One region of the Bradyrhizobium sp. BRP23 genome, then DNA from elsewhere that is predicted to be linked to it. Evidence: predicted binding sites of a transcription regulator. Region 1 holds the regulator's gene; each other region holds the start of a gene.
The links. Region 1 encodes LexA, which represses DNA repair genes until DNA is damaged. Its sites were predicted from a motif close to TGTTCNNNNTGTGTTCNG; they were not measured.
Positions count from the first base shown of each region.

Region 2: a site for LexA is predicted at 6,248-6,265, ahead of I6F24_RS25345 (helicase-related protein). Genes of this name have one in related genera too.
Region 3: a site for LexA is predicted at 6,548-6,565, ahead of uvrA (excinuclease ABC subunit UvrA). Genes of this name have one in related genera too.

Region 1 covers NZ_JADYVW010000008.1:177,271-187,821, forward strand. The annotation lists gene I6F24_RS22615 (S41 family peptidase) at 1-899, opposite strand, end outside; gene I6F24_RS22620 (alpha-hydroxy acid oxidase) at 1,202-2,335, shown strand; gene I6F24_RS22625 (HAD family phosphatase) at 2,364-2,987, shown strand; gene I6F24_RS22630 (hypothetical protein) at 3,146-3,349, shown strand; gene glp (gephyrin-like molybdotransferase Glp) at 3,571-4,779, shown strand; gene lexA (transcriptional repressor LexA) at 4,956-5,657, shown strand; gene I6F24_RS22645 (hypothetical protein) at 6,047-6,481, shown strand; gene I6F24_RS22650 (GAF domain-containing protein) at 6,700-7,641, shown strand; gene I6F24_RS22655 (ComEC/Rec2 family competence protein) at 7,648-9,927, opposite strand; gene I6F24_RS22660 (nuclear transport factor 2 family protein) at 10,050-10,436, opposite strand; gene I6F24_RS22665 (glutamine--tRNA ligase/YqeY domain fusion protein) at 10,454-10,551, opposite strand, start outside.
Region 2 covers NZ_JADYVW010000010.1:1,578-12,128, forward strand. The annotation lists gene I6F24_RS25305 (hypothetical protein) at 32-580, shown strand; gene ftsZ (cell division protein FtsZ) at 756-2,012, opposite strand; gene I6F24_RS25315 (hypothetical protein) at 2,065-2,577, opposite strand; gene I6F24_RS37800 (DNA cytosine methyltransferase) at 3,210-3,416, opposite strand; gene I6F24_RS25330 (very short patch repair endonuclease) at 3,580-3,999, shown strand; gene rpmB (50S ribosomal protein L28) at 4,118-4,426, opposite strand; gene I6F24_RS25340 (DUF3108 domain-containing protein) at 5,024-5,842, shown strand; gene I6F24_RS25345 (helicase-related protein) at 6,546-9,995, shown strand; gene I6F24_RS25350 (S4 domain-containing protein) at 10,027-10,278, shown strand; gene fdxA (ferredoxin FdxA) at 10,411-10,551, shown strand, end outside.
Region 3 covers NZ_JADYVW010000008.1:57,302-67,852, forward strand. The annotation lists gene gyrA (DNA gyrase subunit A) at 1-1,606, opposite strand, end outside; gene I6F24_RS22035 (DUF2306 domain-containing protein) at 1,776-2,174, opposite strand; gene I6F24_RS22040 (low molecular weight protein tyrosine phosphatase family protein) at 2,404-2,733, shown strand; gene I6F24_RS22045 (single-stranded DNA-binding protein) at 2,751-3,245, opposite strand; gene I6F24_RS22050 (outer membrane beta-barrel protein) at 3,684-4,466, shown strand; gene I6F24_RS22055 (outer membrane protein) at 4,706-5,404, shown strand; gene I6F24_RS22060 (outer membrane beta-barrel protein) at 5,629-6,384, shown strand; gene uvrA (excinuclease ABC subunit UvrA) at 6,662-9,643, shown strand; gene I6F24_RS22070 (DinB family protein) at 9,726-10,295, shown strand; gene I6F24_RS22075 (RNA 2'-phosphotransferase) at 10,297-10,551, opposite strand, start outside.

The DNA of each region.
Region 1 (10,551 bases):
GAGCCGCCGTTGATCAGCACCACGATCGGCTTGCCTTTGGTGAGGTCGCCGCCATGGGCGGTGAAGCGCTGGGTTTCTTCCGGACTGCGGCCGCGGGTCGAAACGACCTCGCCGCGCTGCAAGAAGGCGCTCGACACCGACACGGCCTGGTCGAGCAGGCCGCCCGGATTGTTGCGCAGATCAACCACGTAGCCGGCGAGCTTCTCCGGCGGGACCTGCTTGGAGACCGAGGCGATCGCCTTCTTCAGGCCGTCGGCGGTCTGCTCGTTGAACGAGGTGATGCGGATATAGCCGATGTCGCCGTTCTCGACGCGGAAGCGCACCGGACGCACATGAATGATCTCGCGCGTGATCGCAACCTCGAGCGGCGCATCCGCGCCCTTGCGGATGATGGTCAGCTTGGTCTTGGTGTCGACCGGTCCCTTCATCTTGTTGACCGCCTGCTCGAGCGTCATGCCCTGCACGGCCTCGCCGTCGATCTTGCCGATGAGGTCGCCGGACATGATGCCGGCCTTCGAAGCCGGCGTGTCGTCGATCGGCGAGACGACCTTGACGAGGCCATCCTCCATCGTGACCTCGATGCCAAGCCCGCCGAACTCGCCGGAGGTGGTCTCCTGCATCTCGGTCCAGGCCTTGGCGTTCATGTAGCGCGAATGCGGGTCGAGCGAGGTCACCATGCCGGTGATCGCCCCCTCGATCAGCTTGGCATTGTCCGGCTTCTCGACATAGCTGGCCTTGACCCGCTCGAACACCGCGCCGAACAGATTGAGCTGGGAATAAGCATCATTCGCGCTCACTGCCGCCCGCGCTGCCCATACGCCGCCCTGCGGGCTCGCTACCAGAAGGGTCAGGCACGCTCCCGTGAGCGCGCCCAGGGGGAACAGCAGGGTTTTCCGCATGAAGGTGCCTTTTGCTTGGCGTTTCTCTTGAGGCTGGGAGACGCCATGCAAATGGCGATCCAGTCCATCTCTCACAATACCATTCTGGTTTCTTCAAGGCCGGGATGCCGCGCTGGCGGATACACCGAAGAAATCCCTTCGCCTTGGCCTAAACTTTTGGCAACGTTCCGAAACTGTTTCGAAGCAACACGACACCGGTCCGGGCCGCCCGCGCCTCGCAGCTATGCGATTTTAGGATGGTTTTGGAGGGCCGGACGCGATAGGCGATGCCGACAAGACTTCAAATTCTCGGGAGGACAACAATGAATGAAGCGCCCCGCATCCGGCCGGAACGGAACGTCGAGCTCGGCGCCAGCGACGAGCCGTTCCAGAACCTGCACGAGTTCATCCGGAAGGCGCGCGCCAACCTCAACCAGAATGCCTGGGACTACATCATCGGCGCCGCCGAGACCGAGACCACGATGCGGCGCAACCGCATGGCGCTCGACGAGATCGCCTTCCGCCCGCGCGTGCTGCGCGACGTGCGCAGGATCGATGGCAGCGTCGAGCAGTTCGGCCGCAAGCTGCGTCTGCCGGTGGTGCTGGCTCCCGTCGGCGCACTCGAGATCTTCGATCCGGATGGCGCGGCGAGCGTCGCGCGCGCTGCGGGCAGGTTCGGCGCGGCGCACATGCTGAGCTCGGTGTCCGAGCCCGGCCTCGAGACGACCGCCGAGGCTGCCCCCGATGCACTGCGTCTCTATCAACTCTATGTCCGCGGCGACGATGCCTTCGTCGCCGCCGTGGTCGACCGGGCCGAGAAGAACGCCTATGCCGCCTTCTGCCTGACCGTCGACACCGCCCATTACAGCCGTCGTGAACGTGACATCGCCAAGCGCTACGTTCGCGAGAGCCGCCTGCGCGCCACCGGCGGCGATTTCCAGAAGGGCCTGGAGTGGCGGACCGTGAAGATGATCAAGGACACGTTCAAAATTCCGCTGATCCTCAAGGGTATCGCCACGGCCGAGGATGCGCAGATCGCGCTCGATCACGGCGTCGAGTGGATCTACGTCTCCAACCATGGCGGACGCCAGCTCGACCACGGCCGCGGCGCCATGCACGTGCTGCCGGAGATCGTCGACGCCGTGAAGGGCCGCGCCAGGATCATGGTCGACGGCGGCTTTTGCCGCGGCACCGACATCGTCAAGGCGATCGCGGCGGGCGCCGACCTCGTCGGCATCGGCCGGCTGCAATGCTGGGCGCTGGCGGCAGCCGGCGAAGCCGGCGTCGCGCGGATGCTGGAGTTGCTCGAAGACGAGGTGCTGCGCTGCCTCGGCCTCCTGGGCGCCACCTCATTCGCCGAGCTCGACAAATCCTGCCTGCATCCGGCGGCCGCCACCAACGCGCCCAGCGTGTTCAGCGCGTTCCCGCTGTTCGACCACGAGCCCTATCGTTACTGACGCGCCATACCGAAGTGAAAAGGACGCAATGACATCGCTCTCTCCCGGCAGCGCGGATGCGCTGCTGTTCGACCTCGGGCGCGTTGTGCTCGACATCGACTTCTCCAAGGCGATCGCCTGCTGGGCGGGACATGCCGGCTGCCAGCCCGAGGCCATCATCGCGCGCTATGTGCGCGACGAGGCCTACCGGTTGCACGAGATGGGCAAGATCAGCGATGGGGACTATTTCGCCTCGCTGCGGTCCTCGCTCGGGATCGGCATCTCGGATGCGCAATTCCTGGAAGGCTGGAACGCGATTTTCGCCGGCGAGATGCCTGATATCGCCGAGCTGCTGCCGCGGGCGGCGAAGCAGATGCCGCTCTATGCCTTCTCCAACACCAATCGGCCGCACGTCGACCATTTCTCGAAGGAATATGCCGGTCTGCTCGGCCATTTCCGCGAGCTGTATCTGTCCTCCAGCATCGGCCTGCGCAAACCGGATGCCGAGGCCTTCGACCATGTCGTGGCGGCGATCGGCGTGCCGGCCGAGCGCATCGTGTTCTTCGATGACCTCGCCGAGAACATCGAGGGAGCACGGGCGCGCGGCTTGACCGCCGTGCATGTCACCTCGCCGCGTGATGTCGGGAACGCATTGAAAGCACTGGGGATCTGAGCCGCGGGAAAGCCCGGAGCGCGCTCACTTGCCGGAACAAAAACTGCTGAAGATGTGGAACCTGATCACTTTGTGCATTTTTATACAGAGTTCCGGGAACGGAATACCACCCTTCGGACTCATGAGTCCGTTGGGACTTCTACATTGGACTGATCGACGTGCTGGGCAAGACCTATCTCACCAAGCAAGCCTCTCTCCTGCTCGAATTCGCCAGAACCACCTCGGATTCTGACCTCTCCGCCAAGCTAATCAGCAAGGCCGCCGACCTGAAATCCCAGGCGGACCCGCTGCCGGACAAGGATCAGGGTCCCAAGCCGCCCGACGTCGCGGACATCAGTCCGGGCGATCCGACGGGGCGTTGAACGATGCTGGCCGTGGCGCTCGTCATTCTCGTCCTTGCCATGGCAATCCTCGTTCCGGTCTGTCTCGCCTTCCGCATCATGCCGCGGCGGAGCTGAGCCGACCTCCTCCACCCCCTGCGACCATGCAGGATAGATCATCCCGCGTGCTGCTTTGCCTCACGGCTGCACTCGGCTAGAACTCTCGCCGCCCATTGACTGATGTGCTCAGCAGGAGTTCGCCCGTGGCCCTGATGCCGGTTTCTGACGCGCTTGCCGCGGTGTTGGCCGGCGTCGAGCCGCTGGCTGAACAGATGGTTTGCCTCGACGAGGCCTACCATCGTGTGCTCGCCCGCGATGTCGCGGCGCGGCGCACGCAGCCGCCGGAGGCGATGTCGGCGATGGACGGCTATGCCGTGCGCACGGCCGACGCGGCAAACGATTCGAGGTTGACCGTCGTCGGCGAGGTCGCGGCGGGCCGGCCGTTCGCGGGAAGCGTCGGCCCCGGCGAAGCCGTGCGGATCTTCACCGGCGGCGTCGTTCCCGACGGCGCCGATGCCGTCGTGATCCAGGAGGACACGGCTGCCGACGGCAAACATGTGACGATCAAGGAAGCCGCCATTTTCGGCCGGCACATCCGCCCTGCAGGCGTCGACTTCCGCGAAGGCGACGTGCTGCTGCGCAAGGGAATCCGTCTCACCGAGCGCGATCTCGCCCTTGCCGCCGGAATGAATCATCCGCATCTCGCCGTCATCCGCCGCCCGAGGGTTGCCGTTCTCGCCACCGGCGACGAGCTCGTGATGCCGGGCACCACGCCTGGTCGCGGCCAGATCGTCTATTCCAACGGCTATGCCCTGCATGCGCTCGCCCGCAGCGAGGGCGCCGAGACCATCGACCTCGGAATTGCCGCCGATACACTGGAGGCGACGTCCGCCGGCATCCGCCGCGCGCGCGAGAGCGGCGCCGACATCCTGATCACGACCGGCGGTGCCTCGGTCGGCGACCACGACCTGGTCCAGCAGGCGCTCAAGGGCGAAGGCATCGCGATGGCGTTCTGGAAGATCGCGATCCGGCCGGGCAAGCCGATGATGCACGGTCGGATAGGCGCGATGCGCGTGATTGGCCTGCCCGGCAATCCCGTGTCGTCCTACGTGTGCGCCTTCCTGTTCATGGTCCCCTTGATTCGCGCCCTGTCGGGCCGTTCAGCGATTCATCATCGGCGCGAGCGCGCCGTGCTGGGCCGCGATCTCGCCGCCAACGACCAGCGCGAGGACTATCTGCGTGCGCGGCTGGAGGAGCGCGACGACGGCACGCGCGTCGCCCTTCCGGTCAGCCATCAGGACTCCTCCCTTCTTGCGAATCTCGCTGCGGCACAGGTACTTCTGGTGCGCGCACCGTTCGCGCCGAAGGCCGAGGCCGGCACGCCTTGCGAGGTGCTCCGGCTGCCCGTCTGAGCCGCCCAGCCACACGCATTCCGCGAGCTTGGCCGCGTTCACCATAAATTAAGCAGTTGCGGAACACATATCGAACATATAGTGTCCGTTCATGATTTGTTTCGAGGATGTAGCGGCTTAGTGCCGGCTTCATCGTGTCGGAATCGAACGACATCAACCGGGGGACTTTGGTCGAGATGTTGACGCGCAAACAATACGAGCTTCTGCGGTTCATCAGCGAACGTCTGAAGGAAAGCGGCGTGCCGCCGTCCTTCGACGAGATGAAGGATGCGCTCGACCTGCGCTCGAAGTCAGGCATCCATCGCCTGATCACTGCGCTCGAGGAGCGCGGCTTCATTCGCCGCCTGCCCAACCGTGCCCGTGCCATCGAGGTGATCAAGCTGCCCGAGCTCCAGGCCGCCGCCGGCAATCGCCGTGGCTTCACCCCGAGCGTGATCGAGGGCAATCTCGGCAAGGTGCGCGCGAGCTCCAGCCCGCCCGCGGACGAGGGCGAGCGCCCCGTCGCGGTGCCCGTGATGGGCCGCATCGCCGCCGGCACGCCGATCGAGGCGCTGCAGACCCGCAGCCATACCATCAGCGTGCCGCCGGACATGCTCGGCTCGGGCGAGCACTACGCGCTCGAAGTGCGCGGCGATTCGATGGTCGAGGCCGGCATCCTCGACGGCGACATGGCGCTGATCCAGCGCAACGAGACCGCCAATACCGGCGACATCGTGGTGGCATTGATCGACGACGAGGAGGCCACGCTCAAGCGCTTCCGCCGCCGCGGCGCCTCGATCGCGCTCGAGCCCGCCAATGCCGCCTACGAGGTCCGCATTCTTCCGCCGAACCGCGTGAAGATCCAGGGCAAGCTGATCGGGCTTTACCGGAAGTACTGATACGGGAAACATCAAGCGCCGCGCGCGTTTCGATCGGCATCGGCGATCCAGGATCGGAGCGGATACTTGTCCGCTCCGGCTGGACGGTTTCTCTGGTTCTGCGCCGGCTGTCCGGTCCATCTTCCCGCGCGACATTCGCCCGCGCAGGCGCGCAGCAATCTCGCTCTGCTTCACCGGTAGAGTTGTGCCGGCAGTGCTGATAGCTCCGGCCGAATGCAAGGACGCGAGGTTTGTTCCTATCGAATCCGGGAAAGATAATGTGATCGCGCGCTGCGGACGCGAGCCGCAGATTTGCCCATAACCGAGCAGAGCGTTGTATGCTTCCACTCTGATAGAGGCCTGCGCCTCGAAAGAGACGCGGGTCGCTATCCCAGCATGAGGAGCACCCGATGTGTGACTACAGCCTGCATGCCGTCGCGACGCGCCCCGCCGAAGTCGGCGAGACGATCGTCACGACAACCTTCCGCGGCACCTCGACGCGCGGTTTCGCTTCCGAAGCCGATCCCTCCGTCGCGGTCTGTCTGCTGCCGGGGACGGAGCTCGCTTTCGCCGACAACGTCCGCTACGACAACCGCTGGATCTGGACGCGCACCGTGAACTCTCGCGTCGGCAAGTTCGGCAAGATCGACCCGCACATTCCCGATCGCCATCATGACGCGATCGAATTCCCCGACGGCAAATACGTGCTGGTGACGCAGCTCGTCGAAGGCCAGCGCGCGACCGTGCTGCAATTGCCGGTGACGCAGCCAGCCCCCGAGCGCGAGCACAAGCCGCAGATCGTCGCCGACACGCGGCCCACGATCACGCGCCTGCCGATCGGCTGACGCCCTTCGGCCGACAGGCCGAGCCCGGGATTGAAATTGCCGTCGCCGGCCGAAGGCCGGCGAGCCCGGCAAGTTTGTGTTTCAGGACATTCGATCGGCGAGCCCACCGCCGCGCCTCGTCGTCGCACGAAGTTTGGGCCGTGCTGCCCGCATTTTGAACGTCCGCTCCGCAGCCAAATGACCGATGCTGTCGTGGTTTGAGGCGGCGGACACGCTCGATGAAGACCTTCATTCGCGTCGTTGAACTTTGGGTACCCGACCGGACGCGCATGCGGCTGGAATTCGGCGGCGGCCTCTACGACGATGGGCTGTCCGCGTTCAAAGCCGTCAGCGAAGAGCTGCACTTCGGATATGACGAGGGACTTCCAGGCAAGGCCTGGGCCTGTGGCCACCCCGTCATCCTCACGAAATTCGCCAACTCCTATTTCAAGCGGACCGATCAGGCCGCTGCGGCCGGCCTCACCTGCGGCGTGGCGGTGCCGGTGTTCGCGGGCGAATTCCTGCAAGCCGTGCTGGTGCTGTTCTGCGGCGACGACGAGGCGCATGTCGGCGCGATCGAACTCTGGCACAACGATCCTGATCTCTCGCATGAGATGGGGCTCGTCGATGGCTATTACGGCACCGCGGACATGTTCGAATTCAACTCCCGCCACACCAGATTTCCGCGCGGCTTCGGCCTGCCCGGACGCACCTGGAAGGCGGGCCTGCCGCTGATCATCAAGGACTTGCACGACGCCAAGAGTTTCCTGCGCTGGGAGGACGCCGCCAAGGTCGGGATCAATCTCGGCGTCGGCGTGCCCTACCGAACCGGTACCGACCAGACCTGGGTTCTGACATTCCTCTCCGCGCAGGCAACGCCGATTGCGCGACGCTTCGAGATCTGGGTCCCGAACGAGGACCGTTCGGCGCTGGTCTTTCGCGCCGGCGATTGCAGCGCGCAGACCGACCTCGCCGCACGCTATGCGGCGCAGTCCATCGCCAGGGGCGAAGGCAGCATTGGCGGCGCCTGGGCCGCCGGCATGCCCGCGCTCAACGACGATCTCACCCGTGACGGCTCGATCGCCGGCTCCGAAGCCTGCGCAGCCGGGCTGAGCCGAATGGTGGCCCTGCCGGTCATCGGCAACGGAGGGCTTGACGCCGTGCTGGCCTGGTATTTGTGATCCGCGTCAATCGTCGGCCTGCAAGTCGGCCTCCGATGGCGTTGCGTCCCGGTTGCGGGGCACGGCCGCCTTCGGCACGAGGCTGCCGTCGAAATCTCCCTCGCCGGCGCCGGCCGGCAGCCAGGGACGGCTTGCTCCCCTCGTCCTCACCGCCTGCACTGAAAAGCCCTCGCCGCGTCTCGTCAGAGCCAGTGCGCCCTGACTGGCAAGACGCGCCCGATCGACCACCATCGCCGCGCAATCGGGTGGCGCAGGCCGCGCCGTCACCACCAGCGCGGCGCGGCTGCAATCATCGGCCAGCGCGTCGATACGCGTCGCCAACGCGATCAGTCGTCCGTCCGCGAGCGGCGCCACGCAGCCGGTCTCGTCACACGACACCCCACTCGCCAACGAGGCGTTGCCGGCATCGCGCGGATCGGCATCGGCAGCCAACCACTCCTTCAGCAGGAAGCTGTCCTTGCTGGCGCGGATCACCTGCAAGCGCCCATCGCCGCCCCGGACCGCGACGCTCGCGCCATCCCCGGCAATCAGGATATCGGGCTGCCGCACCGACAGTCCCCAGAGGATCGCTGCCAGCAGCACCAGGGCGCCGGACCAGCGCAAGGGCGTGCGCAACAGGCCCATCACGATGAGCCCGAGGCTCGCTGCAATCAGCGGCGCGATCCCGAAGGCGGGAATTCGGCCGACGGCGCCCGGCAGGGCCGCCACCCAGCGCGCGACCAGGACCATCCACTCGATGCCGATCCCCATCAACCACCAGAACACGCCGTCGAGCCCGAAGGGCGCCGCGAGCAGCCCCAACAGCCCGGCCGGCATCACCAGCGCCGAGACCACCGGCATGGCGCCGAGATTGGCGAGCACGCCGTATGGGGTCACGCGATGGAAGTGGAAGGCGGCGTATGGCGTGGTCGCGAGCCCCGCGATCAGCGAGGCCAGGAACAGCATCGCGATCTCGCGGCCGCCCCACAACGCGATCCGCGCCGTCGCGGAATGATCGGGCGAGGCGAGCAGGTTCGGCATGCCGATCTGCACCAGCGCCACCAGCCCGAGCGTTGCCGCAAACGACATCTGGAAGCTTGGATGCACCAACGCCTCCGGCGCGACCGCAAGCACGATCAGCGCGGCAACCGCCAGCGTGCGGAAGGTGATGGCGCGGCGGTCGACCATCACTGCGATCAGCACCACCGCCGTCATGAAGAACGATCTTTGCGTCGCAACCTCCGCGCCCGACAGCAACAGGTAGAACGCGGCCGCGACCAGCGCCGCGGCGGCCGACCATTTCTTGATGGCGGAGCCGGCCGCCAGCCCCGGGATCAAGGCCAGCAGCGCGCGCACCGCGAAGAAGACGACGCCGGCGACGACCGCCATGTGATAGCCGGAGATCGACAGCACATGGCCGAGTCCCGAGACGAACATGGCATCGTTCACGGGCGCGGTGATCGCATCGCGCCGCCCCGTGAGCAGCGCCGTCGCGATCGCGCGGTTATCGCCTTCGAGCGTTGCGCGGATGCGCGCATCGATCGCATCGCGCAGGCCCTGCATGAAGGCCGCGTAGCGCAGCCGCAGGCCGCCAGCATCCGGCGGCGTGGACGCCGTGATCGCGCCCATCACGAAGCCGGAGGCGCCGATGCCCTGGAAGAACATGTCGCGCGAGAAATCATAGCTGCCGGGGCGCACCGGCGAGATCGGCGGCATCAGCCGCGCCTTCAGCTGCACGAAGCTGCCAACCTCAGGCGCCGTGCCCTTGCGCACCGAGAGGCGGACGCGCTCGAGCTTGACGTCGCTGCGCTGCGCCTCCATCGCGCTGACGCGCAGCACGAAGCGGTCGGTGCGCTCGCGGATGTCGCGCGCTTCCACGAAGCCCGACAGCGACACCGAATAGAGCGGTTTTGCCAAAACGGTGTGCGCGATACGCGCGGTCTTCCAGGTCGCCACGGCAAAACCAGCCGCGACCGCCGCGAGCATGATGGCGGGCGCAAACAGCCGGCTCCGCCGGAGCAGCACCGCGCCGAGCATCAGCGCGATGGCTGTGGCAGCAACCACCCACAGCACCGGCTCATGATCGGCGGCGAAATAAAGCGCAATGCCGCCGCCGAAGGCGACCGGCACCCACGGCAACAGCCGGCCAGGCCCGGCCTCGCCCCGAGCCCATTGGCGCAGCGTCTCGATGATCGCCGGCCAGATGCCAAAGCCCGCCGGCGCAAAACCGCCGGCCGGGGTAGCGCGGCCGACCGGCCACGTCCCGGCAACTCCCTGGGACCGTCCTGGCCGGCCCGGCTCCGCCATTCCCCTGCACCTTACGATACGCGACGGCTGCCGAGGCTACCGGACCGTGCGGCTGCGCGAATAGCGGTACGGATCGGGAACAGGCAAAGACCGCCCTACTTTCTCCGGGCTGGCGCCCGTTGCTAGATCAGCGGCGCCTGCGACGAGGCGTGGTGATTGACGATCTTCCAGCCGCCGTCCTCGCGGATGATGACCCAGCTCATCTTGACGACGAGATCATCCCGCTCGCCCGCGAGATCGAACGTGATGGTCGCGGCCATGTTGATCAGATCAGGGCCGGCCTGCGCGGCGTGCACGTCGGAGAAGGTCGCGCTCGGCCTCCCCCAGCGCGGCAGGCCGTTGAAATAGTCGGCGACGCCATCTCGGCCGCGATAGAGCTTCGGATTGGAGCCGAAGAAGAACGCGTTCCTCGCATAGAGCGAGGACAGCGCGGCCGCATCGAGCGCCGCGAAGCCGGCGCACCATTTCGCGATGATGGCGGAAACGATGGCGTCGGCCTCGCTGCTCATGTCCTGCTCAGCCCTTCTCAACCCTTGGCGACTTCCTTCGCGAACGTGTCGCGCAGACCGATCGTGCGCGAGAACACCGGCTTGCCGGGCGTCGAGTCCTTGTCACGCACGAAAT
Region 2 (10,551 bases), on a different contig from region 1:
GGGCAGAACGCCTGTCCTATGGAGTAAAGCCATGTTCGCAAGGGACGATTTAGTGGACAATCTCAGCCGCGATCTCGATCGCGCGCGCGGCAGACGCGATGCGCTCGCATCCGAAGCCACGACCCTGACGGCCCAAATCGCCGAAATTGAAGCCCGCCTTTCGGAGGAGAAGAAAAGGCGGGAGCGTGAGCGCGTCCTGAGCGAGATCGAACTGATCAAGACGCGAATCAAGCAAGCCGCCGGAGCGTTTGCACCTGTCGTGGACGGTCTCTCCAGGGCGGTCGAATCGGCTGCGGCCGTTGTGCCCGAGGCGCGCGAGCTCAATAGTTTCCTGGTGTCGGTGGCGACCGAGGTCGACAGCGTGCTCGATCCCCTGTTGCGTGAACTGGATCAGCGCGCGGATGCAGTGCGATCCGGCCACGCGGCGCTGGACTTGCCGAGTTCGGCCGTTGAAGCCCCGCCCATCGAGCTGCCGAAGGACACCAACGAACGCCTGCTTCGCTTTCCGGCCTGGCTGTCCCGCGACAAGGAAACGGACAAGAAGGAAACCGCCGAGAGCCCGCGCAGCACGGCGGCGTGAAGCATCGGCGGCTGGGCTCTACTCCGTCATTCCGGGGCGCGCCTCTTGGCGCGGGCCCGGAATCCATACTCACGATGGTGGTTATGGATCCCGGGCTCGCGACTTCGTCGCGCCCCGGGATGACGAGCCGTCGTTGGGCTCGCTGGTCGTCCGATCCGCAGCCCGGCTCGACCACTCAGCTCGCCGCGCGGCGCAGGAAGGCCGGAATATCGAGAACGGCCTCGTCGGGCGCATTGCGTGCAGGCGCGCGGCCGTAAGCATGGAGCGGTTGAAGCGCCGCCTGCCGCGCATGGTCCAGGCCCGGCCTTGCCGGTGGCCCCACGGGGTGGTGCGGCTGCGGGCGCAGCGGCGGGCTTCCCACGTGCGGAAGGACGGCGCTGCGCTCGATGCGATCGGCGATGCGGCGGCCGTCGTTGCGCAGCCTGCCGGCGAGCTGGGTGAGGGCGGTTTCCACTGGTAGCGCCTGCGCCGGATCGAGATTATCGATACCCGTCGCCACCACCGAGACGCGGACGATGCCTTCGAGGCTTTCGTCAAAGGACGCACCGACGATGATGTTGGCGTCCGGGTCGGCCTCGTCGCGAATGCGGGTCGCCGCTTCGTCGACCTCGTACAGCATGAGATCCTTGCCGCCGGTGATGGAGATGATGAGGCCACTGGCGCGCTTGATCGAGGGATTCTCGATCAGCGGATTGGAAATCGCGGCGACGGCGGCGGCGAGCACGCGCTTCTCGCCGGAAGCCTCGCCCCGTCCCATCATGGCCTTGCCCTTCTCCTTCATAACGGAGAGGACGTCGGCGAAATCGAGATTGATCAGGCCCTCCTTGACGATGAGGTCGCTGATGCAGGCCACGCCCGAATAAAGCACCTGGTCGGCAAGGGCGAAGGCATCGGCGAACGTGGTCTTCTCGCTGGCCACCCGGAACAGGTTCTGGTTCGGGATGATCAAGAGGGTGTCGACCGTCTTCAGCAGCTCCTCGATGCCGGCTTCGGCAAAGCGCATGCGGCGCTGGCCCTCGAAGTAGAACGGCTTGGTGACCACGCCGATGGTGAGAATGCCGAGCTCGCGCGCGATTCTGGCCACGACGGGTGCAGCCCCGGTGCCGGTGCCGCCGCCCATGCCGGCCGTCACGAACACCATGTGCGCGCCGGTCAATTGCTCGCGGATCGTGTCGATCGCCTCTTCGGCTGCGGCGCGTCCCAGTTCCGGCTGCGAGCCGGCGCCGAGCCCTGCGGTCACCTTCGTGCCGAGCTGGATGAGGCGCTTCGCCTTCGACATCGCCAGCGCCTGCGCGTCGGTGTTGGCGACCACGAACTCGACCCCCTGCAGCCCGGCCGCGATCATGTTGTTGACGGCATTGCCGCCGGCGCCGCCGACGCCGAACACGACGATGCGGGCCTTCATTTCATGGATATCGGTATTGCCAGTCATTCTTCCCTCGCGATTGCTCCGGCAAGCCGGGGACTAAAGAAGGTTCTGAGTCCTACCTGCGGGCCGCGCGGTCTGCTTGCACGATGAAGGCGGCCAGATGTCCCAACCGACGCGCCGCGTATCCCGCGATCGAGCCGCCAGGGCGGCGATCGCTCCGCAGCGCCGCCACTTCGTCTTCCAGTCGTGCCGCCCATGCGTTGGCGGCCGTCGTCTCGGCGGCCGCCTGCGTCAGCTCGACGGCGAGGCGATCGGCGCGCTCGCGCTCGCGCTCGAACACGGCCCTGTAGGCGGTTGCGACGGATTCGAGCCGCGCGATCTCCGCCTTGAAGACCTCGGTCTTGACGGCCTCGATCCTGGCCAGGGAGGTCGCGATGGGATCTGCCCGGCGGGCTCGTCGCGGGCGCGGCGTGTAGCGGAGAGCGGCGAGATCGACGCTCACCACCGCCTTGCCGTCCCCCGACCGCGAGCGCGGCAACCGCCGACGCCGCGCCAGCGCCCGCGCGGCCTCGCGCGAGACATTGAGGCGGGCACCGAGATCGGCATACGTCAACAACTCAACGCACATCGGCGCTTCTCCTGGAGCGAACCGGGAAGGCATTTCGAGCTAATGATGGCTGGACGATTACCGCAGGCTAGGGTGCGTTGGTTAATGGACGGTTAACGGGCGCGGGGGGTGTTTACGGGTGGGTCGCCGTGCCGGCCGCCGGAGACGTAGGGGCACCAGCTGTCGCGGCTGCGTCTTGTCGGTCTTGCGCAGTCAGCGATGGAGCTTCAGGACGTTGGGGATGGTTTCCGAGATCTTGTTGCCGGTGCCGTCACAGCAGATGACGAGGTTCTTGCCGGCGGGCTTGTGGTCGGAATTGGCCGCGGTCTCCATGGGATGCGCCTCCGGGGGATGCTACCGAGGCGAGTATAGCGGAAAGCCAGACTCTCGTCAGCTATCGTCCGTAACCCTTTAAGCAGAATACAACTTCCGATACTCGTCGCAATCGTACCGAGCTGGTTCAAGTAGCTGACACATCGACTCAATCATTTCCTTTCGTATCTCATGTTGCGAAGTTAGGTACTCGTCTACGTCAACCAAATTTCCAATTCGCTTCAGGGCCTTCGTGGCGAGCTCACACTCGTCGAATTGAACTGGAGGGACGGCTGCGAGGTTTGCGGGATCTTTGGTGAGCGTGTGGGTTGGATTGAACTTTATCGCGATCGAAACCATGCACCTCGAAAATTACGCTTATGCGTTTCAATCGCTGCTGGGGAGATATCAAACGCGGCACTAAGTTTGAAACCGGCCGACTTAAATCCATGATCGAGACCGCCGGCGCCGGAGAAGAGACTCACTATCTTTGGAAGCTGGTTCGTCTTGCGCTTGGAACTGGATCGTTGCTGCTGGGCCTTCGTCATCACTCTTTATCTAGTCGGTAAGGTCGCTTGCGAGTGCTTGCGGCTTGTCACTGCAACCGAGGGTATACACAGAGGGGCGTTGCGTCCAATTGTTACTAAGTATAGTAAAAAACCTATTAAGTTTCAGAGAGTTGAAGGCAGGGAAGAGGCTCGGTCGGCGGAGATGGATACGATAACGGCGAATCGGCGTAGCGCGAATATGGCGGCGATCCGCTCGAAAAACACACGTCCCGAGATCGCCGTTCGCCGTTTCCTATTCGCCGCTGGCCTACGGTTTCGGCTGCACGCGAAGACCCTTCCAGGAAGGCCCGACATCATTTTCGGATCGCGGCGGGTTGTGATTTTCGTTCACGGCTGCTTTTGGCATGGGTGCACCAAGTGCGTAGATGGAACACGCAGGGTGAAGTCGAATTCGAAATATTGGGTCGAAAAGGTTCGGGGAAACCGATTGCGCGACGCTAGGCATAAAAGAGCATTACGCGCGGAGGGATGGAGATGTTTGACAATCTGGGAATGTGAAGTGGCGAAGCCACGTAAGTTGCGCCAACTTCTTGATGCTGTTCTCTCTCATCCGAGAGTGTAGTCGCTCGCTCGCCAAAAACAAAAACGGCCGGATCTTCCGATCCGGCCGCTACTCGAACTCTACTCGGCTAAGCCTACGCCACGCGACGCAACTTAGCCCCCGCCCTAAATCAAAAATCTCAGCTCGCCTGCTTGGCCGGCTGGGTGTCGCCGACCTTCTTCTGGATGGCGCGCTTCAGCTCGACTGCGCGCGGGGAGAGCGCGTCGGTGTTGGCCTTGAGCAGGTAGGCATCGAGGCCCCCATTGTGGTCGACGCTCTTGATCGCGTTGGTGGAGACGCGCAGGCGCACGTTGCGGCCCAGGGCTTCCGAGATGAACGTCACGTTGACGAGGTTCGGCAGGAAGCGGCGCTTGGTCTTGATGTTGGAGTGGCTGACCTTGTGGCCGACGAGGGGGCCCTTGGCCGTCAGTTCGCAGCGGCGAGACATGGCATAAATCCTTTAGTTCGAACCCCCAACGAGTGCGGCCGCCATTTCGGCGCCACGGGGGCAAATTCTTTCGTCCTTGCAGGGAGCGGGCGGACGTATAGGGGGGAAGGCGCCTTGCGTCAAGGCGACGGGCCGTTTTTGGCCCGTCGTCGCGGGGCGGGCAGAGCCCGAACCCGGGATCTCGTGCGCCCCAGCCTCGGTGTCATCGCCCGGCTTGACCGGGCGATCCAGTACGCCGCGGCGGCGCGGCTGACCAGAAGCGCTGCGGCGTACTGGATGCCCCGGTCAAGCCGGGGCATGACGGCGGAGGGTGGGGAGCGGTGGGAACGCCCCCCGTTACCGCTCGATCACCAAAACGGCAATGATTGTCGCGCCTTACCATCACATAAAGGGCGTATTCGCCGTCGAAGAGTCCGGTGGAGTTCCCGGGGCTGCATGCCCCGACACATTGTTTGCCGCCGGTTTTGGCTTAAGTAACAGCACATCGCGCTCTGATTGGATTGTTTCGTGCCGACAACGCTTCATTTCGCGCAAGACCTGCGCTCAGCCTGTCTGTGTCGGGGCGTCCGCTTGGACGTCCCCTTGGCCGGCCGGCTGATGGCGCTTTGTGGCCTGGCGGTGGTGCTGGGCCTGGCGTCCGGCGCGGCGCCGGCGGCGGCGCAAGGCAAGCTCGAGGCGCAATATGAGGCGACGCTGGCGGGCATTCCCGTCGGCAAGGGCGCCTGGAACATCGATATCCAGGACGACGTGTTCTCGGCGGCGGCCGCCGGCGGCACCACCGGGCTTTTGAAGTCGTTCACGGGCGGGTCCGGCACCGGCGCCAGCCAGGGGCGCGTCGTTGGTGGCGCGCTGGTTGCGACCGGCTACCAGGCCTCCACCACCACCCAGAAGAAGACCGAAGAGATCCGCATCACCCTCGACAAGGGCAATGTGAAGGATTTTGCCATCCTGCCGGAGCCGCCGGTCGATCCTGATCGCATCGTCGTCACCGAGGCGCATCGCCGCGGCGTGTGGGACCCCATGACGGCCTCGCTGCTGCGCGTGCCCGGCACCGGTGATCCCGTTTCGCAGGACGCCTGCCACAGCTCCGCGCCGGTGTTCGACGGCCGCATGCGCTACGAGCTCAAGCTCGATTTCAAGCGCATGGAGACCGTGAAGGCGGAGAAGGGGTACAAGGGCCCGGTCGTGGTCTGCGCGATCTATTTCGTGCCGATCGCCGGCTACATCCCCGACCGCCCGGTGATCAAATACCTCGCCGCCCAGCGCAACATGGAGATCGCGTTCGCCCCCATCGCCGGCACGCGCATCCTGGTCCCGTTCTGGCTGAAAGTGCCGACCCCGCTCGGCCCCGCCATGCTGGAAGCCACGAGCTTCATCACGTCGCCCCAGCCGCCGAGGGTCGCCAAGACGCAGTAGGCAAGGAGGCCGCACCGCTCTCTCCGACGTCATTCCGGGGCGCGCCCCTCGGCGCGAACCCGGAATCCATCGGGCTCCAGGGATGGTTTCACGATGGATTCCGGGCTCGCGACTGCGTCGCGCCCCGGAATGACGAGCGTTCGGTGGCGCCCTAGCAATATCAACGACTTACCTACTGTGCATGGGGTTGTTTTCGCACTCTTCGTTTGACCAACCCCCGCCGCAGGGAATCCATTTGACTCCTCCCCGATTCTGATTCGACTCGCCGCCATCCCCAGCTTTAACCACCCCGGTCGCTTGTGCGCCCTCGCAAAACTCCATCTAGTGCGCAACCAAGACGAGTCCCGCGACATGTTGCGTGAACGGAACGGGACTCACAGGGGAGTCAGCGATTCGGCCGCGATTCGTTCTAGAGTCGTTCCGAAGCTTAAAGCGAACGGGAAAAGCGTCGCAAAGTGAGACAGTTGCGCGGGATTTGGGGCGGGCGTTTTCACGCCCGCGGTGTGCCACTCACCCTGAGGAGGCCGCGCAAGCGGCCGTCTCGAAGGGCGAGGGGCTTGGCTTGCCCAGCAGCACCAGCCGGGCCTTCATCCTTCGAGACGCGCTGACGCGCTCCTCAGGATGAGGAACGAAGAGCCAGCCCCCTCACCGCCCCATCCAGCACTGACATTCGCCCAAATCGCCATTACCTAATCCCACAGACATGGCTTTTTCCTCCTCCCCCTTCGCCTCCGAGCGCGCACCCGGCGCGGGCGTCACTGCGGTGCTCGGTCCGACCAACACCGGCAAGACCCATCTCGCCATCGAGCGGATGCTGGCGCATCCCTCGGGCATGATCGGCCTGCCGCTGCGCCTGCTCGCGCGCGAGGTCTACAACAAGATCGCCGCCAGAGCCGGCGAGGCCAGCGTCGCGCTCGTCACCGGCGAGGAGAAGATCAAGCCGAAGAACCCGCGCTATTGGGTCTCGACCGTCGAGGCGATGCCGCGCGATATCGACGTCTCCTTCCTCGCCGTCGACGAGGTCCAGATCGCCGCCGATCTCGAGCGCGGCCACGTCTTCACCGACCGCATCCTCAACCGCCGCGGCCGCGACGAGACGCTGTTGTTGGGCGCCGCCACCATGCGCCCGATCATCGAGCGCCTGTTGCCTGGTGTCTCCATGATCACGCGGCCCAGATTGTCGCAGCTCGAATTCGCCGGCGACCGCAAGATCACGCGCCAGCCGCGCCGCACCGCCATCGTCGCGTTCTCGGCCGATGAAGTCTATGCGATCGCCGAGCTGATCCGCCGCCAGCATGGCGGCGCCGCCGTGGTGCTGGGCTCGCTGTCGCCCCGCACACGAAACGCGCAAGTGGCGATGTTCCAGAACGGCGACGTCGATTATCTCGTCGCCACCGACGCCGTCGGCATGGGCCTCAATCTCGACGTCGATCACGTCGCCTTCGCCTCCGACCGCAAGTTCGACGGCTACCAGTTCCGCCGCCTCACGCCGTCCGAATTCGCGCAGATCGCGGGCCGCGCCGGCCGCGCCACCCGCAACGGCACCTTCGGCACCACGGGCCGCTGCGCGCCGTTCGAGCCCGAGCTCGTCAACGCGCTGCAGAACCACACCTTCGATGCCGTGAAGGTGCTGCAATGGCGCAATTCGAAGCTCGATTTCTCCTCGCTCGGCGCGCTCCAGGTCTCGCTGAACCTCGCCCCCGGCCACGAGACGCTGACGCGCGCGCCGATCGCCGAGGACATGCGCGTGCTCGATCACGCCGCCCGCGACGGCGAGGTGCGCGATATCGCGCATGGCAAGGCTGCCGTGGAGCGGCTCTGGGAAGCCTGCCAGGTCCCGGACTACAGAAAGCTGTCGCCGGCCGCCCATGCCGAGCTGGTGACGACGCTGTACGGCTTCCTGATGCGCAAGGGCTGCATTCCCGATGCCTGGTTCGAGTCCCAGGTCACCCAGGCCGACCGCATCGACGGCGACATCGACACGCTCTCGGCCCGAATCGCCCAGATCCGCACCTGGACCTTCGTCGCCAACCGCCCGGACTGGCTGAAAGACCCGGAACGCTGGCAGGGGATCGCGCGGGAGGTCGAAAATAAATTATCGGATGCGCTCCATGAACGCTTGACTGAGCGTTTCGTTGATCGCCGGACCAGTGTATTGATGCGCCGCCTGCGGGAGAACACGAGCTTGAATACTGAAATCGGCAAGACCGGCGAAGTCATCGTCGAAGGCCATGTCATCGGCCGCCTCGATGGCTTCACCTTTGCACCGGATGCGGCGGAAGCCGGCTCCGATGCGAAAGCCTTGCAGGCTGCAGCGCAAGCGGTGCTCGCCGGCGAGATCAACGCGCGCGCCGAAAAGCTGGGCAATGCGCCGGACGAGCAGTTCGTGCTCACCTCCGAAGGCATCATCCGCTGGACCGGCGACGCCGTTGCGCGCCTCGCCGCCGCAGACGAGGCGCTGCATCCGCGTATCCGCATCATCTCGGACGAGCGCCTGACCGGCGCGCCCCGCGACAAGGTGCAGGCGCGGCTCGAGCTCTGGCTCAAGACGCACATCGAAAAGCTGCTCGGGCCGATGTTCGAGCTGTCGAAGGCCGAGGACGTCACCGGCATTGCCCGCGGCATCGCCTATCAGCTGGTCGAGGCGCTCGGCGTGCTCGAGCGTCCGAAGATCGCCAGCGAGCTGAAGGATCTCGACCAGCCCTCGCGCGCCGTGTTGCGCAAATACGGCGTCCGCTTCGGCGCCTATCACATCTATTTCCCCGGCCTGCTCAAGCCCGCCGCGCGTGCGCTCGCCGCACTGCTCTGGGCGCTGAAGCAGGACAATGTCGATCTCTCCGCGCTCTCGGGCGCGCAGCATCTGGCCTCCTCGGGCCGTACCTCGTTCCCGGTCGACAAGGCGCTGCCGCGCGATGCCTATCGCGTGCTCGGCTACAAGCAGGCCGGCGAGCGCGCCGTGCGCGTCGACATCCTGGAGCGCCTTGCCGACTTGATCCGCCCGGCGCTGGCCTGGCGCGAGAATTCGCCGGGCGAAAAGCCCGCCGGCGCGTTCGATGGCCGCAGCTTCGTGGTGACGCAGGCGATGACCTCGCTCACCGGATCTGCCGGCGAGGATTTCGCCTCCGTGCTGCGCGCGCTGGGCTATCGCATGGAGAAGCGCCCGCCGCTGCCGCCGAAGCCTGTCGTGACCGAGCCCGTCGCGACCGAGCAGGTCGTGACCGAGACCGTCGCGGCCGAGACGCCGCCCGTTGAAGGCAGCGTAGAGACCTCGACCGAGACTGCAGCCGAGGCCGTTGCCGGCCTGCCGGCTGAGGCCACGGCCGCTGATGCTACGGCCGAATCCGTCACGGTCGAAGACGCCCCCGGCATGGAGCCGCACGACGAGCCCGCTCCTGAGGAGGCTCACAAGGAGCCGGCGCTGGAAGCCTCTCCGGAAGCGCCCGTCACGCCCGAGGACGCCCCCGGCATCGCGCCGCCCGCAGAAGAGTCTGCGACGCCCGCCGAGGCTGCCGGCCTCGAAGCCGCTGCGGCCGAGACCGCCGCGACGGAAGCTGCTGCATCCCCCGATGCTGCTGCGCCTGTTGAAGCCGCTGCCGCACCCGCCGAGCCCGAGCTGGTCGAGGTCTGGCGCCCCGCCGGCCGTCACGAGGATCGCAAGCCGCGCCACGAGCGCCACCGCCATCAGCGTCACCACAACCAGCGTCGTCCGCAGGCCGGCGCTGAGGCCAGCGCTGCACCCGATGCAGCGAGTGCTGCGCCCGGCGAAGCCGCCGACGGCGCGAAGCCGGGCCATCGTCATGGCGGCGGCCATCGCCGCGATGGCGGCCGCGACTTCCGCAAGCTGCGTGAAGGCGGCGAGGGCGGTGAGCGCCGCGACGACCGCAATCGCAGCTTCCAGGGCAAGGGAGACCGCGACAAGGATCGCGATCGCAATCGCGACAACAAGAAGTTCGGCGGAGATCGCGACAAGGGCCGCGACAATCGCGGCCGCGACCGCGACAAGGGCCGCGACCGCCGTGATCGCGAGTCGGGTCCCTCGCTGCGTCCCTACGCCTCGAGCGCGAACCCGCGCGAGCGCGATCGTCCGATCGATCCGAACTCGCCCTTCGCCAAGCTCGCCGCGCTGAAAGAGCAGCTGGGGCGGAAGGAGTAATCCCACGACGACGACGACCGAGCGGCAGCGCATCGACAAATGGCTGTGGCACGCGCGCGTGGTGAAGGCGCGCACCTCCGCGGCCGAGCTCGTCGTCACCGGCCATGTCCGCGTCAACGGCGTGCGCGAGACATCGCCGGGCCATGCCATTAAGCTTGGCGACGTCCTCACCATCGCGCTCGATCGCACCGTGCGCGTGCTGAAGGTCACCGCCTTCAACGAGCGCCGTGGCGATGCCGCCTCGGCTCGCGTGCTCTATGAGGAGCTCGGCACGCGCAATTAATTGCGCTTTGCATTCATTTCTTGATCGATCAAACACACAAAGCCGTCATGATCGGGCCTTCCCGACCTTGCGGCGCCCGGCCATCCGCGCTAGGCAAGCCGCGACTTCTAAAAGAGCTTTTCGGAGCGTTGGATGACTTACGTCGTCACTGAAAACTGCATCAAGTGCAAGTACACCGACTGCGTCGAGGTCTGCCCGGTCGATTGCTTCTACGAGGGCGACAACATGCTCGTCATCCATCCCGACGAGTGCATCGATTGCGGCGTGTGCGAG
Region 3 (10,551 bases), 120 kb from region 1:
GGATCAGGTCCTCGTCCTCGACCTCGCCCTCCTGCTCCATGATCACGGTGCGGCGGGGCGTGGCGAACTCGGTCTTCACCTCGGCAAGCTCGGTCTTGATGATGTCCAGGATGCGCGCGCGTGAGCGCAGGATCGCGAGATAGTCGCCGATCTCCCCGGCGAGCTTCGACAGCTCGCCGCCAATCTCGTCGCGGCCGAGCGCGGTGAGACGTGCGAGACGCAATTCGAGGATCGCCCTCGCCTGCTCCAGCGAGAGGCGGATCGTGCCGTCCTCGTTGATCCGGTGACGCGGGTCATCGATCAGCGTGATGATGTCCTCGACGTCGCGCGCGGGCCAATCGCGCGTCATTAGGGTGTCACGGGCCGCCGCCGGTGTCGGCGAGGTGCGGATCACCTTGATGATCTCGTCGATGTTGGCGACCGCGATGGCGAGGCCGACCTGCTCATGGGCGCGCTCACGCGCCTTGCGCAGCTTGTACTTGGTGCGCCGGGTAACGACCTGCTCGCGGAAGCCGACGAAGATCGTCAACATATCCTTCAAGTTCATCGTCTGCGGACGCCCGGAATCGAGCGCAACCGCGTTGACGCCGAAGCTCGTCTGCAGCGGGGTGAACTTGTAGAGCTGGTTCAGTACCACGTCGGGCACGGCGTCGCGCTTGAGCTCGACGACGACGCGATAGCCCTCGCGGTCGGACTCGTCGCGCAGGTCGGAGATGCCCTCGATCTTCTTTTCCTTGTAGAGCTCGGCGATGCGCTCGACCATCGTCGCCTTGTTCACCTGATACGGAATCTCGGTGATGACGATCGCCTCTCGATCCTTGCGAATGGTCTCGAACGTGACCTTGCCGCGCATCACGATGGAGCCACGGCCGAGATGGTAGGCGCTGCGGATGCCCTGGCGTCCAAGGATGATGCCGCCAGTCGGGAAATCCGGGCCGGGAATGATGTTGATGAGCTCGTCGATGGTCAGCGAGGGATTGTCGATCAGCGCAATACAGGCGTCGATCACCTCGCCGAGATTGTGCGGCGGGATGTTGGTCGCCATGCCGACGGCAATGCCGCCCGCGCCGTTGACCAGCAGGTTCGGGAACCGCGCCGGCAGGACCACCGGCTCCTTCTCGGAACCGTCGTAATTGTCCTGGAAGTCGACGGTGTCGCTGTCGATGTCCTCGAGCAGCTTCAGCGCGATCTTGGTCAGGCGGGACTCGGTGTAGCGCATGGCCGCCGCCGGGTCGCCGTCGACCGAGCCGAAATTGCCCTGCCCGTCCACCAGCAACTCGCGCATCGAGAAGTCCTGCGCCATGCGCACCAGCGCGTCGTAGATCGCCTGGTCGCCATGAGGGTGGTATTTACCCATGACGTCACCGACGATACCGGCGGACTTCTTGTGCTTCTTGTCGGGCGTGAAGCCCTGCTCGTTCATCGAGAACAGGATGCGCCGATGCACCGGCTTCAGGCCGTCGCGCGCATCGGGCAGCGCGCGCGACACGATCACGCTCATGGCGTAATCGAGGTAGGACTTCTTCATCTCGTCGAGGATGGAGACGGGGCGAATGTCCGAGGGTTGCGCCGGCTGGTCGCCGGGCTTGTTATCGTCGTCAGCCAAGGGGAAATCCGGTGAGGTTTTATCTGGGAATCATATAGCGCATCACACCCCTGATAACCACCCTTGCCGAGCTTTGGGGAAGCGCTTTTTCCCACTGTTTTTCCAGAGACTTACGCCCTTCGCGCCACGGCCGCGGACGGGGCCGGAACGGACTGGGCGGAACCGGCTCTCACGCCCCGAAAGTCACCCGGTGCATGATGCGCCCAGGCACCAGCGTGAACAGTCCCGCCACCACCAGGGCGCCGAAGAAGATCAAGATCATCATCCGCCGGTGGTCGGCGACGCGATGGGTGCGCGCACGCCATACCGCCAGCGGCAGCACCGCCAGGGTGAAGATCGACAAGAAATGGATCGGGCTGAACGGCCCGACCAGACGGATCTCGTGGATCCAGAACGACGAGGCGGCCACGAACACCATCAGGACCACCCAGATCCAGCCGATAGTCCGGTGCGGCAGCGTGCCCTTGGGGGCGGAGAACTGGAAGAGGCCAAGCACAAGGGCGGCCATTGCGGCAAAGGCATGCAGCGGGACCACCGGCGCGGCCTCAAGCAGCGGCGCAAGGCTCATGCAGGGCTTCCTCGTGTCCGGCGGAGACTGATGTGAGTATGATTAACATAAAAGTTAATATCATTCACATCACATCTCGCCGAAGACTTGAGGCGCACATAAGCTTAGGCCGGAAAAGCCGTCGACCAAAGAACTGTATTTATGTAGCAGGAACTCTCGGAAGCCCGCCCGAAAAGCACCGACCAATCATCCCGCCGATACCTGACCGATCGTCTCCGAGAGCGGCAAAGTGACCAACGTCCTTTTCGTCTGCAGCGCCAATCGCCTCCGCAGCCCTACCGCCGAGCAGGTGTTTTCGACCTGGCCCGGGATCGAGACCGACTCGGCCGGCATTTCGAACGGCGCGGACGTCTTGCTGTCCGCCGAGCAGATTGAATGGGCCGACGTCATCTTCGTCATGGAAAAGACCCACCGGACCAAGCTGAATCGGAAATTCCGCTCCAGCTTGTACAACAAACGGGTCATCTGTCTCGACATTCCGGACGACTATGAATTCATGGATCCTGTCCTGGTGCGGATCCTTGAAAACCGAGTTGGCCGTTATCTGCGCCGAGACTAGCCGCCTCTTCCGAAGTTCTAGAACGGGATATCGTCGTCCATGTCGCTGTTGCGGCCGCCGCCGGCGGCAACGGGACGGCGCGGCGCGCTGCTGACGGGTCCGGAGGAGCCGAAGTCGCCGCCCGGCTCGTCGCCGAAGCTGCCACCTCCGCCGCCGCCACCGCGGCCGTCCAGCATCGTCAGCGTTGAGTTGAAGCCCTGCAGCACGACCTCGGTCGAGTATTTCTCGACGCCGCTCTGGTCGGTGTACTTGCGGGTCTGGAGCGCGCCTTCGATGTAAACCTTTGCGCCCTTCTTCAGATACTGTTCGACGATCTTGCAAAGCGGCTCAGAGAAGATCACGACGCGATGCCACTCCGTCTTCTCCTTGCGCTCGCCGGTGTTCTTGTCGCGCCAGGTCTCCGAGGTCGCGATGCTCAAATTCGCGATCGGCCGCCCGTCCTGGGTGCGGCGGATTTCGGGATCCTTGCCGAGATTTCCAACCAGAATGACCTTGTTGACGCTTCCCGCCATCGCCGCTCTCCACTCCGAATGCCACTGAATTTCAAAAGGGCGAATCCGCTGCCCGCGTTCCTCTGCGCCCGCTAGGGCGACCCTATACGCTTGCGGGCACCGATCAGCCTGCCACCCCCAAGGTTATCCCCACATATAGCATCGCGCGCACGTTTGTTCCAGATTTGTTCTTCATCATGGGCGGGCAGACATTTTCCCGCGTGCCGCGAAAAACGTCAGCCCCGAATGGAACCTTTTCGAGTTCCCTTGAATAGGAAAAAACTCTTAACATTCATCAAGTTGGAACCCATTCAATCAATCCGCAAGTGTGGCATTCCGGAGACGGACTCTGCCCTTTCCTTAGGCTACCTTTGCCTTGGAATTGATTCATATGGGTGTCGCGTCTGATCAGCCGCTTCGGGGACTTTCATGAAGCGGACGAAACTTGGGGAGACTGCAATGAATAAGATTCTTTTCGGCGTAATCAGTGCAATGGCATTGGGGCTGTCGGCTCCGGCAAGCGCGGCGGATATGGCTGCGCGTCCCTACACCAAGGCTCCGGCCCCGGCGGTCGCCGCGGTTTACGACTGGAGCGGCTTCTACATCGGCGTCAACGGCGGCGGCGGCACGAGCCGCAAGTGCTGGGACTTCGTGACCCCGGTCACGGGCGTTCTGGTGGCTGAAGGCTGTCACGATGCGACCGGCGGCACGGTCGGTGGTCAGATCGGCTACCGCTGGCAGTCGGCCAATTGGGTGTTCGGCCTCGAGGGCCAGGGCAACTGGGCTGACTTCTCGGGGGACAACGTCAGCCTCCTCTTCCCTGGAAGCGCTTTGGTCACCGGTGATCGTAACCGCTCTCACATCGATGCTTTTGGCCTGATCACGGGCCAGGTCGGTTACGCCTGGAACAACGTGCTGCTCTATGTGAAGGGCGGCGCCGCCGTAGTCGGGGACAAGTACGACGTCTATGCCGCGCCTGGCACGCCTGGCGCCGGCACGCTGCTGGCGTCGGCTCGCGAGACCCGCTGGGGCGGCACCGTTGGCGCCGGCCTGGAATTCGGATTTGCTCCGAACTGGACGCTCGGCGTCGAGTACAACCACATCTTCCTCGGCGACCGTACGATCGCCTTCACGACGCCTGCGGGCGTTGCCTTCGGGAGCGATCGCATCAGTCAGGACGTCGACATGGGTCTAGTCCGCCTGAATTATCGCTTCGGCGGCCCGTTGGTCGCGAGGTACTGATATCCCTCTCATTTCGCGAGCAAATGGAAGGGCCGGCCCTGCGCCGGCCCTTCTTTTTTTCGGCACATGCCTGGACGTAAATAAGTCAGTAACCATCACCTTTTGGACTGTTGTGGCTTTTCGGAGACACAACTTGCGGCTTTGGTGGTGTAAAGACGGCGTCAGTTGGGCCGTTTGAGTCCGCTGCCCTTCCGCCACGGAAGGCAACAACAGAAACTGGGACTGGGATTAAGTTGAAAATGAAGAAGGTTTTGTTGGCTTCGGCCTGTTTGTTCGCTCTCGCGGCCCCCGCTTCGGCTGCTGATCTGGCAGCCCGCCCCTACACCAAGGCGCCTGCGCCTGTTGCCTCGGTCTACAACTGGACCGGCTTTTACCTGGGTATCGTCGGTGGCGGCGCCTGGGAAAACAGCTCCGATGATCCGCGCATGCAGGGCGGTTTCGTCGGCGGCACCGTTGGCTACAACTGGCAGACCTCCAACGTCGTGTTCGGCATCGAAGCTGATGGCGCGTGGGCTGACGTAAACGCCTCGGCGACCGGTCTTGTTGATTTTGGTGGCGCCCTCGTTCCCACGACGGTCAGTTCGCGTATCGACGCGCTCGGCACCGTGCGTGGTCGCATCGGCTGGCTCGCTTCCCCGAGCGTCCTGCTGTACGCCACGGGTGGTTACGCCTGGATCAACAACAAGATCAGCGTCAGCGCGCCCCCTGTTCTGAGCCTCTCGGAGAGCCAGTTCCATTCGGGCTGGACGGTCGGCGCGGGCGTCGAGGCGATGTTTGCTCCGAACTGGTCGGTCAAGGGCGAGTACCTCTATCGCAGCCTGGGCGGCGAGACCTACTTCTCGGGCGTCTTCCCGGTCAACACCGGCACTCTCGACCTCCACACCGTGCAGGTCGGCGTGAACTACCACTTCGGCGGCCCGGTCGTCGCCAAGTACTGAGCTTCGTCTCTGACGCATCATCGTCACGAAAGGCCGGCCTCGCGCCGGCCTTTTTGTTTGTTGCGGCCGCCCGTTCGCTCGCGCTTTTCGAAGGGGTGTGGCCGCTGGGTGACACAACCTTTGGCTTCAATGGTGTAAAAGCAATGACGTTGCTTGAGTCATAAGGTCCGCTGCTCTTCCGCTCTCCGGAAGACCGGAATGAGAAATGGAAGTGGGGAATGGATATGAAGAAGCTTTTGCTGGCTTCGGCCAGCTTGTTCGCACTCAGCGCGTTGGCACCGGCCTCGGCGGCCGATTTGGCAGCCCGCCCCTACACCAAGGCTCCGGTGGCACCGATCGCGGTGTACAACTGGAGCGGTTTCTACCTCGGCGCCAACGCCGGCGGTGGCTGGAGCCGCAACTGTTGGGATCTCACCAGTGTCGGCCCCTTCGTGGTCGCTCCGGCGGTGGCCGAAGGTTGTCACAATGCGACCGGCGCACTCGTCGGCGGCCAGATCGGTTATCGCTGGCAGTCCGCCAACTGGGTATTCGGTCTCGAAGCCCAGGGGGACTGGGCTGACCTGAAGGGTTCGAACATCAGCTCGCCTGCCGCGCTCGCGCCGCTGGTGAACGAGACCAGGATCGACGCCATTGGCCTCTTCACTGGCCAGGTCGGTTATGCCTGGAACAACGTGCTTTGGTACGTGAAGGGCGGCGCTGCCGTCACTCACAACAAGTACACTGGCAGTTTTGGCGGCGTTACGCTCGACACCGCGAACGAAACGCGCTGGGGCGGTACCGTCGGCACCGGCATAGAATTCGGCTTCGCCCCGAACTGGTCGGTCGCTGTCGAATACAACCACCTGTTCATGGGCAGGCACAACGAGACCTTCACCTTCCTCGGCGTGACCACTCGCACCGACAGCATCAAGCAGGACGTGGACATGGCTACCGTTCGACTCAACTACACCTTCGGTGGCCCGGTGGTCGCGAAGTACTGAACTTCCCTGCCGAGGTCACATCGTCACGAAAGGCCGGCCTCGCGCCGGCCTTTTTGTTTTGGCTGGGTGCTCCGCGAGCGGTTCCGCGCGTTCCTGCTGCCAGATCCCGCCAGCACGCCAACAATCCGTTGACGATTCGCAAGTCCCACTGGAAATCCGCCGCCGTTCTTCCTACGTTCGCTGCCATACCCATCGGCGCCGATCCCGGTTCCGGGCGCAGCGCGCCTTTTTTGTTGGCGCGATCGCGCACCTTTGGGCTTCCTTGAGGGCAACTCGGATGGATGAAGTGATCAAGGCGAAGCGCCAACAACAGAACGCGGGCTCCAGCCTGCGCGCAATTACGATCCGCGGCGCGCGCGAGCACAACCTCAAGAATATCGACGTCGAGATTCCCCGCGACAAGCTGGTGGTGTTCACCGGGCTATCCGGCTCCGGCAAATCCTCGCTCGCCTTCGACACCATCTATGCCGAGGGCCAGCGCCGCTACGTCGAATCGCTGTCGGCCTATGCCCGCCAGTTCCTGGAGATGATGCAGAAGCCCGACGTCGACCAGATCGACGGCCTGTCGCCGGCGATCTCGATCGAGCAGAAGACGACGTCGAAGAACCCGCGCTCCACCGTCGGCACCGTCACCGAGATCTACGACTACATGCGCCTGCTCTGGGCCCGCGTCGGCGTGCCCTATTCGCCGGCCACGGGCCTGCCGATCGAGAGCCAGACCGTCTCGCAGATGGTCGACCGCGTGCTGGCGCTGCCCGAGGGCACCCGCCTCTATCTGCTCGCCCCCGTCGTGCGAGGCCGCAAGGGCGAGTACAGGAAGGAGCTCGCCGAATGGCTCAAGAAGGGCTTTCAGCGCGTCAAGATCGACGGCACCTTCCATGAGCTGGCGGAAGCCCCTAGCCTCGACAAGAAATTCCCGCACGACATCGACGTGGTGGTCGATCGCATCGTGGTGCGTGCCGATATCGGCCAGCGCCTCGCCGAGAGCTTTGAGACCGCGCTGAAGCTCGCCGAAGGCCTTGCCGTCGTCGAGTTCGCCGATGCGCCCGCGGCGGCTGCGCCTGCGGAGGAAAAGAAGAAGACCGCGAAAATCCACGACAAGAGCGGGCCCGAGCGCATCCTGTTCTCGGAAAAGTTCGCCTGCCCGGTCTCCGGCTTCACCATCCCCGAGATCGAGCCGCGCCTGTTCTCCTTCAACAATCCCTACGGCGCCTGCCCCGCCTGCGGCGGCCTCGGCGTCGAGCAGCATGTCGACGAAGACCTCGTCATCCCTGAGAAGGATCTGACGCTGCGCAAGGGCGCGATCGCGCCCTGGGCCAAGTCGTCGTCGCCCTATTACGTGCAGACGCTGACCGCGCTCGGCAAGCACTACAAGTTCACGCTCGACACCAAGTGGAAGGATCTGCCGAAGAAGACGCAAAACGCGATTCTCTACGGCTCGGGCGAGGACGAGATCAAGTTCTCCTACGAGGACGGGGTGCGCTCCTACGACACCAAGAAGCCGTTCGAAGGCGTCATCACCAACATCAACCGCCGCTACCGCGAGACCGAGAGCGAGTGGGCCCGCGAGGAGCTGGCGAAATATTTCCACGACGTCCCCTGCGAGGGCTGCAAGGGCTTTCGGCTCAAGCCCGAGGCGCTCTGCGTCAAGGTCGGCGGCAAGCATATCGGCGAAATCTCGGAGCTGTCCGTGAAGGGCGCCGGCGCATGGTTCGAGACCGTGCCGGAGGCGCTGAACGCGCAGCAGAACGAGATCGCGGGCCGCATCCTGAAGGAGATCCGCGAGCGCCTCACCTTCCTGCTCGACGTCGGCCTCAATTATCTGACGCTGTCCCGCTCCTCCGGCACGCTGTCCGGCGGCGAGAGCCAGCGCATCCGCCTCGCCTCGCAGATCGGCTCGGGGCTCACAGGCGTGCTCTACGTGCTGGACGAGCCTTCGATCGGCCTGCACCAGCGCGACAACGCCCGCCTGCTCGATACGCTGAAGCGGCTGCGCGACCTCGGCAACACCGTGGTCGTGGTCGAGCATGATGAGGACGCCATCCGCCTTGCGGACTACGTGCTCGACATCGGCCCAGGCGCCGGCATGCATGGCGGCAACATCGTCGCCGAAGGCACGCCCGCCGAGATCATGCGCAACCCGAAATCGCTGACCGGCAAATACCTGACCGGCGAGCTCGAGGTCGAGGTGCCGGAGCGGCGTCCGCCGAACCATCGCCGCACCATCAAGGTGGTGAACGCGCGCGGCAATAACCTCAAGAACGTCACGGCGGAAATTCCGCTCGGCCTGTTCACCTGCGTCACCGGCGTCTCCGGCGGCGGCAAGTCGACGCTGCTGATCGATACCCTCTACCGCGCCATCGCCCGCAAGCTGAACAATGCCAGCGAGGGCGCCGCCCCGCACGACCGCATCGAGGGCCTCGAGCACATCGACAAGATCATCGACATCGACCAGTCGCCGATCGGCCGCACGCCGCGCTCGAATCCGGCGACCTATACCGGCGCGTTCACGCCGATCCGCGAATGGTTCGCCGGCCTGCCGGAAGCGAAAGCACGTGGCTACGAGCCCGGCCGCTTCTCCTTCAACGTCAAGGGCGGCCGCTGCGAGGCCTGCCAGGGCGACGGCGTCATCAAGATCGAGATGCACTTCCTGCCCGACGTCTACGTCACCTGCGACGTCTGCAAGGGCAAGCGCTACAACCGCGAGACGCTGGAGGTGCTGTTCAAGGGCAAGAGCATCGCCGACGTGCTCGACATGACTGTCGAGGAAGCTGCCGAGTTCTTCAAGGCGGTGCCGCGCGTGCGCGAGACTTTTCAGACATTGCACCGCGTCGGCCTCGACTACATCCATGTCGGCCAGCAAGCGACGACGCTCTCGGGCGGCGAAGCCCAGCGCGTCAAGCTGGCAAAAGAATTGTCAAAGCGCGCCACCGGCCGCACGCTCTACATCCTGGACGAGCCCACCACCGGCCTGCACTTCCACGACGTCAAGAAGCTGCTGGAGGTGCTGCACGAGCTGGTCGCGCAGGGCAACACGGTCGTCGTCATCGAGCACAATCTCGAAGTCATCAAGACCGCCGACTGGGTCATCGATCTCGGCCCCGAAGGCGGCGACGGCGGCGGCGAGATCGTGGCGTGGGGACCTCCGGAAGACATTGCGAAGGCGCCGCGAAGCTATACGGGCAAATTTTTGGCTCCCGTGCTGGAGAAGGCGCGGAAGCCGAAGCGGAGGCGTGCGGCGAGCGAGGCGGCGGAGTAGATTGCGCTGCATCGAAGCCACAGGGCTGTAGGGCGGATTAGCGGAGCGTAATCAGCCACTATTCGATCGGGAAAGAACCGACATGTCCGCTGGACTCGTACAAACCTACCGCGCCTTCGCCCACAACAACGCTTGGGCGAACCATCGCCTGCTCGCCGCCTGCGCTGCGCTATCCCAATCTGAATTCGAAGCCCCCCGCACCGGCTTCTTTCCAAGCCTGCAGCGTACGCTGAACCACATCTACATCATCGACTTCTTCTACATCGATGCGCTTGAAGGGGGCTGGCTCGGACCGGCAGCCTGGAAGAACGAGGTGCCGTACCCCTCGTTAGCCGAGCTCAAAGCTGCCCAGGCCGCAATGGACAACCGCCTGATTGCGATCTGCGATGCGCTGACAACTGAACGGCTCGACGCCTTCGTCCGGATCAACCGCGATACGAGCGTTCAAACCGAGCGCTGCGACCGGCTGCTCATGCATCTCTTCCAGCATCAAGTTCATCATCGCGGACAGGCGCATGCCATGCTGTGCGAAACGGATGTCGCGCCCCCGCAGCTCGACGAGTTCTTCGCGGAAGGCGAAGCGCCGCTGCGAGCCGCCGAATTCGCCGAACTCGGCTGGACCGAGGAGACCGTTTGGAAATCCAGGACGTAAGCTACGCCAGGAACTCCGGCGGCACATGGTCGGTCAGCCACACACCGTTCTCTGCGCGAAAAAACTTGAATCCCTTGGCATGCATGCTGCCGGCATCGACCTTGAAGATGTGCGGCTTGCCGTGGCGCTGACCGACACGCTGCGCAGTTGCCTCATCGGAGGACAGATGCACCTGCTGGCGCGCCTGCGGCTTCAGGCCCTCGGACAGGATCGCCTCGACAAACCGTGTCGCCGTGCCATGATACAGGATCGACGG